One region of the Stenotrophomonas sp. SMYL41 genome, then DNA from elsewhere that is predicted to be linked to it. Evidence: predicted binding sites of a transcription regulator. Region 1 holds the regulator's gene; the other holds the start of a gene.
The links. The regulator FliA, encoded in region 1, starts transcription of late flagellar genes. The targets are predictions, from matches to a motif close to TAAAGTTTNNCNNNCNNNGGCCGATAA.
Positions count from the first base shown of each region.

Region 1 (4,379 bases):
AGCTCCGACTGGATCTGGATCTGGCCGCTGAGTTCGCGGATGCGCGACTGCACCACGTCCATGCCAACGCCGCGGCCGGAAATATCCGTGACCTGCTGCTTGGTCGAGAAGCCGGGCAGGAACACCAGGTGCAGGCACTCCTCGCTGCTCAAGCGGGCAGCGGCTTCCGGATCGATCAGGCCCTTCTCGCGTGCCTTCGCACGCAGCTTTTCCGGGTCGATGCCGGCGCCATCGTCCTGCACCTCGATACTGACGTAGTCACCTTCCTGCTGTGCCGACAGCCGCACATGGCCCATCCGCGGCTTGCCTTGTGCTTCGCGCAGGTCGGGCATTTCCACGCCATGGTCGATGGCGTTGCGGACCAGGTGCACCAGCGGGTCGGCCAGCGCTTCGACCAGGTTGCGGTCGAGCTCGGTCTCGGCGCCGATCAGCTCCAGGTCCACTTCCTTCTTCAGCGAGCGGGCGACGTCGCGGGCGACCTTGGGGAAGCGCGAGAACACCTTGCCCACCGGCTGCATGCGGGTGCGCATCACCGCCGACTGCAGGCGTGCGGTGGCGATGTCGAGGGTGGACACCGCACGGTCCAGTTCCTCGTCGCGCAGGCGTGCACGCAGGGTCTTGAGCCGGTTGCGCGACAGCACCAGTTCGCCGATCAGGTTGACGATCGCATCCAGGCGCTTGGTGTCCACGCGCACGGTGTGTTCGGCTTCGGCCAGCGGCTTGGCGGCCGGCTTGGCCGCCGGTGCCGGTGCCGGTGCGGCCACCGGGCGCGGGGCGGCGATCGGTGCCGGCGCCACCGCAGCCACGGGCTTGGCGCCGGGTGCGGCGCCACCATGCAGCTGGTCGAGCAGGGCTTCGAACTCGTCTTCGCTGATCAGCCCGTCGTCGGCCTTCTTTGCCGGCGCCACTGCGGTCGGTGCGTTGCCGCCGTGCAGCTGGTCGAGCAGCGCTTCGAATTCGTCGTCGGTAATCAGGTCGCTGCCACCCGCAGCGGGTGCTGCTGCGGCGGCGGGTGCGGCCACAGCACTGCCATGCACGTCGAACTGAGCGATCAGGTCCGGCGGCGCATAGCCCGGCTCGGTGCCGGAAGACACCGCATCCAGCATCGACTGCAGGTAATCCAGCGATTGCTGGGCGGCGTCGAAGTGATGGGCCTGCAGCACGGCCTGGCCGGCACGCGCGGCGCCCAGCGCTTCCTCAGCGGCATGGCACAGCTCGACCATGGCGGTGACACCCAGGAAGCCGGCGCCGCCCTTCAGCGTGTGGTAGCCCCGGAACACCGCATTGAGCTGTTCGGCGTCCTGCGGTGCCTGCTCCAGCGACACCAGCTGTTCGCCGAGGCGATCCAGGATCTCCTGTGCCTCGATGATGAAATCGGCAGTGATGTCGTCGGATACAGCGCTCATGCTTACAGCCCCAGATCCGACAACAGGTCGTCGGCGTCGTTCTGCGAGACCGCGTGGCGGTCCAGTCCCTTCAGTGCCGGCCCGGCCAGTTCCGGGTCGGTGCGATGCTGTTCCGGCGGCAGGCCGAGCGCGCCGAAGCCTTCGTGCACGCGGCGGACGATGCCGACCACGCGACGGATGATCTGCCCGGTCAGGTCCTGGTAGCTCTGGGTCAGGGCGATCTCGGTGAGGTTGTGGCGGATGCGCTCGAGCTGCGCGTCCTGGCCCGGCTGCAGGCCTTCGGCGCGCAGCTGTTCGGTCAGGCTGCGGCATTCCTCGGCCAGGTCCAGGGTACGGTGGGTGGCCTGTTCGGTCATCGCCACCACGTGGTCCAGGCGTGCGCAGGCATCGTCCAGTTCCCCGGCTTCGCTGGGCACGGTCGGCAGTTCACCCAGTGCCTGTCCCAGCTCGCGGGCCAGCCGCGACAGGCCACTCATCATCGGCTGCGTGCGCAGCGCGACCAGCCCATCGATGCGCTGCCGCCACGCGGCTTCGTCACCGGACTCCAGTGCGTCCAGGGCTTCCTGCAGGCGCAGGGCGAGGGCGTTCTTGTCGACCGTGGTATCCATCAGGCGCTGGCTGCCAGGCGTTCGAAGATCTTGCCGAGCTTCTCTTCCAGCGTCTGCGCGGTGAACGGCTTGATGATGTAACCGTTCACGCCGTTCTGGGCCGCTTCGATGATCTGCTCGCGCTTGGCTTCAGCGGTGACCATCAGCACCGGCAGGGTCTTCAGCTTGGCGTCGGCGCGGATCGCCTTGAGCAGCTCGATACCGGTCATCACCGGCATGTTCCAGTCGGTGACCACGAAATCGAACGACTGGCTCTGCAGCAGCGACAGCGCGGCATGCCCGTCCTCGGCTTCGGCGGTGTTGGTGAAGCCCAGATCGCCCAGCAGGTTCTTGACGATTCGACGCATGGTCGAGAAATCGTCGACGATCAGGATGCGCATGTTCTTGTTCAAAGCAGAGTTCCTTTGTTGTTCATTCCGGGCGGCCGGGGGCAGACGCCTCGGGGATGTTCATTCTTCGAGGCCGGCATCGGCGGCCTCGAATATCTTCAGCCGGCCGCGCAGGCGCAGCACGGCCTGGCCGTGGATCTGGCAGACCCGCGACTCGCTCACGCCGAGCACGGCGCCGATCTCCTTCAGGTTCAGCTCCTGCTCGTAGTAGAGCGAAAGCACCAGCTGTTCGCGCTCGGGCAGGTGGCCGATCGCCTTGCCCAGCTCGCGGCCGAATTCGCCGCGCTCCAGGACCTGCTGCGGGGTCGGGCCGCCCTGGGCGACGGTGTCCAGTTCGCCCTGGTCTTCGATGCGCGATTCCAGGCTCAGCACCTGGCCACGTGCGGCGTCTTCCATCAGCCGCAGGTACTCGGGCAGCGGCATCTCCATCGCGGCGGCGACTTCGGTGGCGCTGGCAGCACGGCCCGTGCTCTGTTCCAGGCGGCGGATGGTGGCGGCGGCGTCGCGTGCACGACGGTGCACCGAGCGCGGCACCCAGTCGCCACGGCGGATCTCGTCGATCATCGAGCCGCGGATGCGGATCGAGGCATAGGTTTCGAACGAGGCGCCCTGGTCGGCGTCGTAGCTGCGCGAGGCTTCGATCAGGCCCATCATGCCGGCCTGGATCAGATCGTCGACTTCGACGCTGGCCGGCAGGCGTGCGGCCAGGTGGTGGGCGATGCGCCTCACCAGGTCCGAGTGCTGGGCGATGACCTCGTTGGCCGCCGAGCGCTGGACTTCCCTGTACTGGGCTGCGCCTTTCATGCGGCCACCCCGCGCTGTTTGAGAATGCGCTCGAGGAAGAACTCGACACCGCCACGCGGTTCGGTCGGTGCCTGCCAGCGCGCGGTGCGGCGTGCGATCTCGGTGATGGCCAGCGCCGATGGGCTGGACGGGTAGGCCTTCACCACCGGCTGCTGGCGCTGCACCGACAGGCGCAGCCAATCATCCTGCGGCACGCAACCCAGGTAGTTCAGCGAGACATCGGCGAGGAACTTCTCGCAGACGCGGGTCAATTTTTCGTACAGCACGCGGCCCTCGTTCGGGTCGCGCACCATGTTGGCCACCACCTGGATACGGTCCACGCCGCGCTCGCGCGACAGCACCTTGATCAGTGCGTAGGCGTCGGTGATCGAGGCCGGCTCATCGCAGACCACCACCACGGTGTCCTGCGCGGCCTGGCAGAAGGTCAGTACGCCATCGGTGATGCCGGCAGCGGTATCGACCACCATGATGTCCAGCTCGCGTTCCAGCTCGGAGAACACATTGACCAGGCCGACATGCTCGGCCGGGGCCAGTTCGGCCATGTGCCGGCGGCCGGAGGCGGCCGGGACCACCAGCACGCCGTTCGGGCCTTCGACGATGACGTCGTCCAGCGAGCAGCGGCCGGCAACCAGGTCGGCCAGCGTAAAGGTGGGGTTCAGCCCCAGGATCACGTCGATGTTGGCCAGGCCGAGGTCGGCGTCCAGCAGCAGCGTGCGCTTGCCCATGCCGGCCAGCGCCACGGCCAGGTTGGCCGACACGTTGGTCTTGCCCACGCCGCCCTTGCCGCCGGTCACGGCAATGGTGCGCACAGGGCCCAGCGGCTCGCTGCGGGTGGCCGACAGCGGGAAGGTCTTGGTCAGCTTGGCGTACTCACGCGACGGCATGGTTCAACTCCGGGTTGCAGGGCATATCGGCCGCTCGGCGCAAATCTTCAAGGCGAAGTACAAGATTGGCTGCACTGGCCCGGTGCAGGTCCTCCGGGACGTCCTGGCCATCGGTCACCCAGGTGATCGGCAGGGCGTGGTCCACGGCCACCGACAGGGCGTTGCCGAAGCGGCCGGTCTCGTCCAGCTTGCTCAGCACCAGGCCCTGCAGGTTGGCCGCACCGAAGCGGCGGACCACCTCGTCCATGTCGCCGAAGCTGGTGTTGGCCGGCAGCACCAGCAGCGTGC
Region 1 covers NZ_JAWIRX010000003.1:14,353-18,731, forward strand. Annotated here, with positions in the region: gene V3B30_RS04150 (chemotaxis protein CheA) at 1-1,406, opposite strand, end outside; gene V3B30_RS04155 (protein phosphatase CheZ) at 1,409-2,014, opposite strand; gene cheY (chemotaxis response regulator CheY) at 2,014-2,406, opposite strand; gene V3B30_RS04165 (RNA polymerase sigma factor FliA) at 2,464-3,207, opposite strand; gene V3B30_RS04170 (P-loop NTPase) at 3,204-4,091, opposite strand; gene flhF (flagellar biosynthesis protein FlhF) at 4,078-4,379, opposite strand, start outside.

Region 2 (4,379 bases), on a different contig from region 1:
TGCACCGCCCACCAGCAGTGGCTGTGCCGCGCAACCTTCGCCGCATCGTCGATGCCAGCGCGCCACTGATGCTGCCGTTGCTGCTGATGATGGTGGCGCTGCTGGTCGCACGCCTGCAGCCGACCCTGGCCTCGGTCGGTTTCATCGGTGCCCTGCTCGGCTACGCGCTACGCAGCGTGCTGACCCAGGCCCAGATCCAGCGCGAGCGCGACGAACTGGCGCTGCTGGCCCGGCGCGATCCGCTGACCGGCCTGGGCAACCGCCGCAACTTCGATGAATCGCTCGTCAGCGCGCGCGGTCGCGCTCGCCGCCAGGGCATGGGGCTGGCGGTGCTGATGATCGACATCGACCACTTCAAGCGACTCAATGACACCTACGGGCACCCGGAAGGTGATCGCCGCCTGCAGGCGGTCGCCGCGATCCTCGAGGGCTGCCTGCAACGCGGTGATGACCTGCTGGCCCGCTATGGCGGCGAGGAATTCATCGCTGCCCTGCCCGCGCCCGACGCAGCCCACGCCTTGGACCTGGGCGAGCGCCTGCGCGCCGCCGTGGAAGCCGCCGCGCTGCCCGCCGCCGAGGCTTACGTGACCATCAGCATCGGCGTGGCCTGGCAGGCCGCACATGAGCAGGCCGACCCGCGCGGCCTGGTCGACCGCGCCGACCAGGCCCTGTACCGCGCCAAGCATGCCGGCCGCAACTGCGTGCAGGCTGCCCCGGGCCTCGAGACCGGGAAACAGCCCTCCGACCGCTTGGCCTAGACCGCGCGCAGCACCGCCGCACCATGCATATGCCCAGCCCCGCCCTGCACGCGGAAGCTGGCCACGGTCTGCAGCAGCTGCGCCGACTGTTCTTCCATGCTGCGCGCCGCGGCGGAGGCTTCCTCTACCAGCGCGGCGTTCTGCTGCGTGCCCTGGTCGATCAGGTCGACGGCATGGTTCATCTGCTGGATGTCGTCGCTCTGCTGCTGTGCTGCCGTGCTGATCTCGGACATCAGGTCACTGACCCGGCGCACGTTGACCACGATCTCGTCCATGGTACGGCCGGCGCTCTCAACCTGCGCCGTGCCGGCGCCCACATTGGCAACCGATGCATCGATCAGCTGCTTGATCTCCTTGGCTGCGCTGGCCGAACGCTGCGACAGCTCGCGGATCTCGGTAGCAACCACGGCGAAGCCACGCCCGTGTTCACCTGCTCGCGCCGCCTCCACCGCCGCGTTCAACGCAAGGATGTTGGTCTGGAAGGCGATGCCGTCGATCACACCGATGATGTCGACGATGCGCCGCGAGGACGCGTTGATCACCGCCATGGTCTCGACCACTTCGTGCACCACGTTGCCGCCGCGCGCGGCGACATCAGCGGCGCCTCCGGCCAGCTGGCTGGCCTGCCGTGCGTTGGTCGCGGTGCGCTGCACGGTCTCGGCCAGGCCCTTCATCGACACCGCGGTCTCCTCCAGCGACGCTGCCTGCTGCTCGGTGCGCTGCGACAGATCGCTGTTGCCCTGCGCGATCTCGGTTGCACCGACCGCGATGGTGTCGGCGGCGAACTTGATCTGACCGATGATCGCGGCCATCGCCTCGACCAGCGAATTCACGCCTTCGCACAGCTCGGCGATCGGCCCGCGCTTGTCGGTGGTGGCCACGCGCTGGGTCAGATCACCCTGCTTGGCGGCAGCCACCACCTCGCGGGTCTGCGCCACGGCACGCTGCATGGCCTGGTTCTCATGCACCTGCGCGGTGATGTCGGTGGCGTACTTGACGACCTTGAACGGCTTTCCGTTGAGGTCCAGGATCGGGTTGTAGGACGCCTGGATCCAGACCTCGCGCCCGCCCTTGCCAAGGCGCCGGTACTGGCCGGCATCGTATTCGCCACGGCCGAGCTTCTCCCAGAACTGGCGATACTCGATGCTGCCGCGATGCTCGGGCTCGACAAACAACGAATGGTGCTGCCCGCGCACTTCGTCCAGGCTGTAACCGGTGGCGGCCAGGAAGTTGTCGTTGGCCGACAGGATGCGGCCATCCATGCTGAACTCGATCACGGCCTGCGACTTGTCGATGGCAGCCAGCTGGCCGGCCGAGTCGGCCGCCTGCAGCTTCTGCGCGGTGATGTCAGTGGCGAACTTGACTACCTTGTACGGACGCCCCTGACGGTCCAGCACCGGGTTGTACGAGGCCTGGATCCAGATCTCGCGCTGGTTCTTGCCGAAACGCCGGTACTGGCCAGCGTCATATTCGCCACGTCCCAGCCGCGCCCAGAAGTCACGGTATTCGGCGCTGCGCGCCTGCTCGGGATCGACGAACAGGGAATGGTGCTTTCCCTGGATATCCTCCAGCCGGTAGCCCATCGCCTGCAGGAAGTTGTCGTTGGCCTGCAGGATGGTGCCATCGAGGGCGAACTCGATGACCGCCTGCACGCGATGCAGCGCCGCGACCTGGGCTTCAAGTTCGGCGCGGTCGGTTGCCATCGACTCGGTGCCGGTCCGCTGCTGCGGGGCAAGGGCACCCAGCAGCGCGCGCCACGGCGACCAACGGGTATGCAGTTCGGCCGGCGCCTGCGCGTCCGCCGTGAAGCCTGGAATGAGCATTGTCTGATCCTCGGTGTCCGGTAAGCGGTTGCGATCCGACGGGCGGGATGCCCGGCGGCAACTTCGGTTGCTTGGGACTGCAGGTGCCCGCAGGCACCCCTCGAGCAGCTGGCAAGAACGTCTGGTGCGGGTCCGATCAGCATTGGGGAGCGGCGGAACACACTGCGCGGACCGCCCATCGGGGCAGTCTGGGGTCCTGCGGCGGGTGGCTGGAGCGGGATCCAGAGGGAGTATCGGCGATGCCGTCGGCCGCTTTAGCGGGATTCCGCGACGTCCGTCGCAACTCCGTACATTGCAGACGGAATGTGGTCGACGATTGCCGTGTACTTCACGTTCCGCTCATGTGCCACAACCTGCCCACCAAGGGACTCAGGCCCTCCCCCGCCACCGGGTAGCGGAATGCAGCAATGCCTGAGCATTGAATAAAGCATCGCTCAGCAGAAGGATGCAGCTCAAGGCAGAAAGGTTTACATGACCAATGCGGGATTCCCCAGCAGGAAAAAGCGAACAGCATGAAGGTCCCGCAGGACGCTCATCGACATGGAGATCGCATGTTCCCTCGCATTGCCACCCTTCTCTTCCTGGCCATGTGCAGCAACAGCGCGCTGGCCACCGACACAGCCTATCGACCGGCCTTCCACCCAGACCGGTTGAAGGGCCCCCCAGCCGGGCGCCCGAACGAAGTGCTGGTACTGGGCACCACCCATTTATCCGGCCTTCCCACGTCCTTCCAGCCGGCCTCGCTTGAGCCATTGCTGCAGCGACTGGTCGCCTGGAAACCCGAGCTGATCGCTACCGAAGACCTGTCCGGCCTCCAGTGCGATTTCATGCGCCGTTATCCGGCCCGCTATGCGGAGAGCGTGGCCACCTACTGCTTCGACACCACCGCTGCGCAGGTTGCGACGGGACTGGACGTGCCTGCGGCGAACACCCAGGCCGAGCGCCTGCTCGCAACCTGGCCGAACAACCCGACGCCCGCACAACGTCGTCGGCTCGCCGCGCTGTTCCTGGCAGCAGGCGAACGCGGCTCAGCGCAGGTGCAGTGGCTGCGCCTGCCTGCGTCCGAGCGCAAGGACGGTGATGGATTGACTCCGGCGCTGGTCGAGATCCTCGACAAGGGCCTGGTTCGCCGCAATGAAACCCATCTGATCGCCGCCGAAGTCGCCGCCCGCCTCGGGCATGAGCGCCTGTGGGCCGTGGACGACCACACGGCCGATTCCCCCACACCCGCCGAGGATGAAGCGGCGGCGAGCGCGGCCATCACCGGTGCCTGGAACAACGCCCATACCCAGGCACGCAAGGACGCGGATAAACGCTTGTTGGCCGATCTGGACAAGCCCGGGGGTGTCATGGCGCTGTACAGGGCGTACAACAGTCCCACGGTAGCGATGACCGCTTACCAGAGCGATTTCGGCGCGACGCTCGTCGAGCCCTCGCCAAAAGCCTTCGGCAGGATGTATGTGGGCTACTGGGAAACGCGCAACCTGCGCATGGTCGCCAACATCCGCGATGTGCTGGGCCTGCATCCGGGCCGCCGCATGCTGGCCATCGTCGGCGTCTCGCACAAGGGCTACTACGAGGCTTACCTCAACCAGATGCACGATGTGCGTCTGGTGAATTCGGACAATGTATTGCGTTGACGGTGAAGTGCCGGCCGGGCGCCGGCACTATCATCGGATGCCTCCCCTGCACGGACTAGCACATGCTGAAGGTGATCGCCGAAGACTTCATTTACCCCGAAGCCCTGAACCACGTCCTGCCGCTGTACCGGGAACTGGTCGCCTGCACGCAGCGCGAG
Region 2 covers NZ_JAWIRX010000025.1:34,980-39,358, reverse strand. Annotated here, with positions in the region: gene V3B30_RS21045 (GGDEF domain-containing protein) at 1-758, shown strand, start outside; gene V3B30_RS21040 (methyl-accepting chemotaxis protein) at 755-2,581, opposite strand; gene V3B30_RS21035 (DUF5694 domain-containing protein) at 3,133-4,221, shown strand; gene V3B30_RS21030 (putative quinol monooxygenase) at 4,284-4,379, shown strand, end outside.
Region 2: V3B30_RS21040 (methyl-accepting chemotaxis protein) is a predicted target of FliA. The motif match lies at 2,812-2,838, and genes of this name have one in related genera.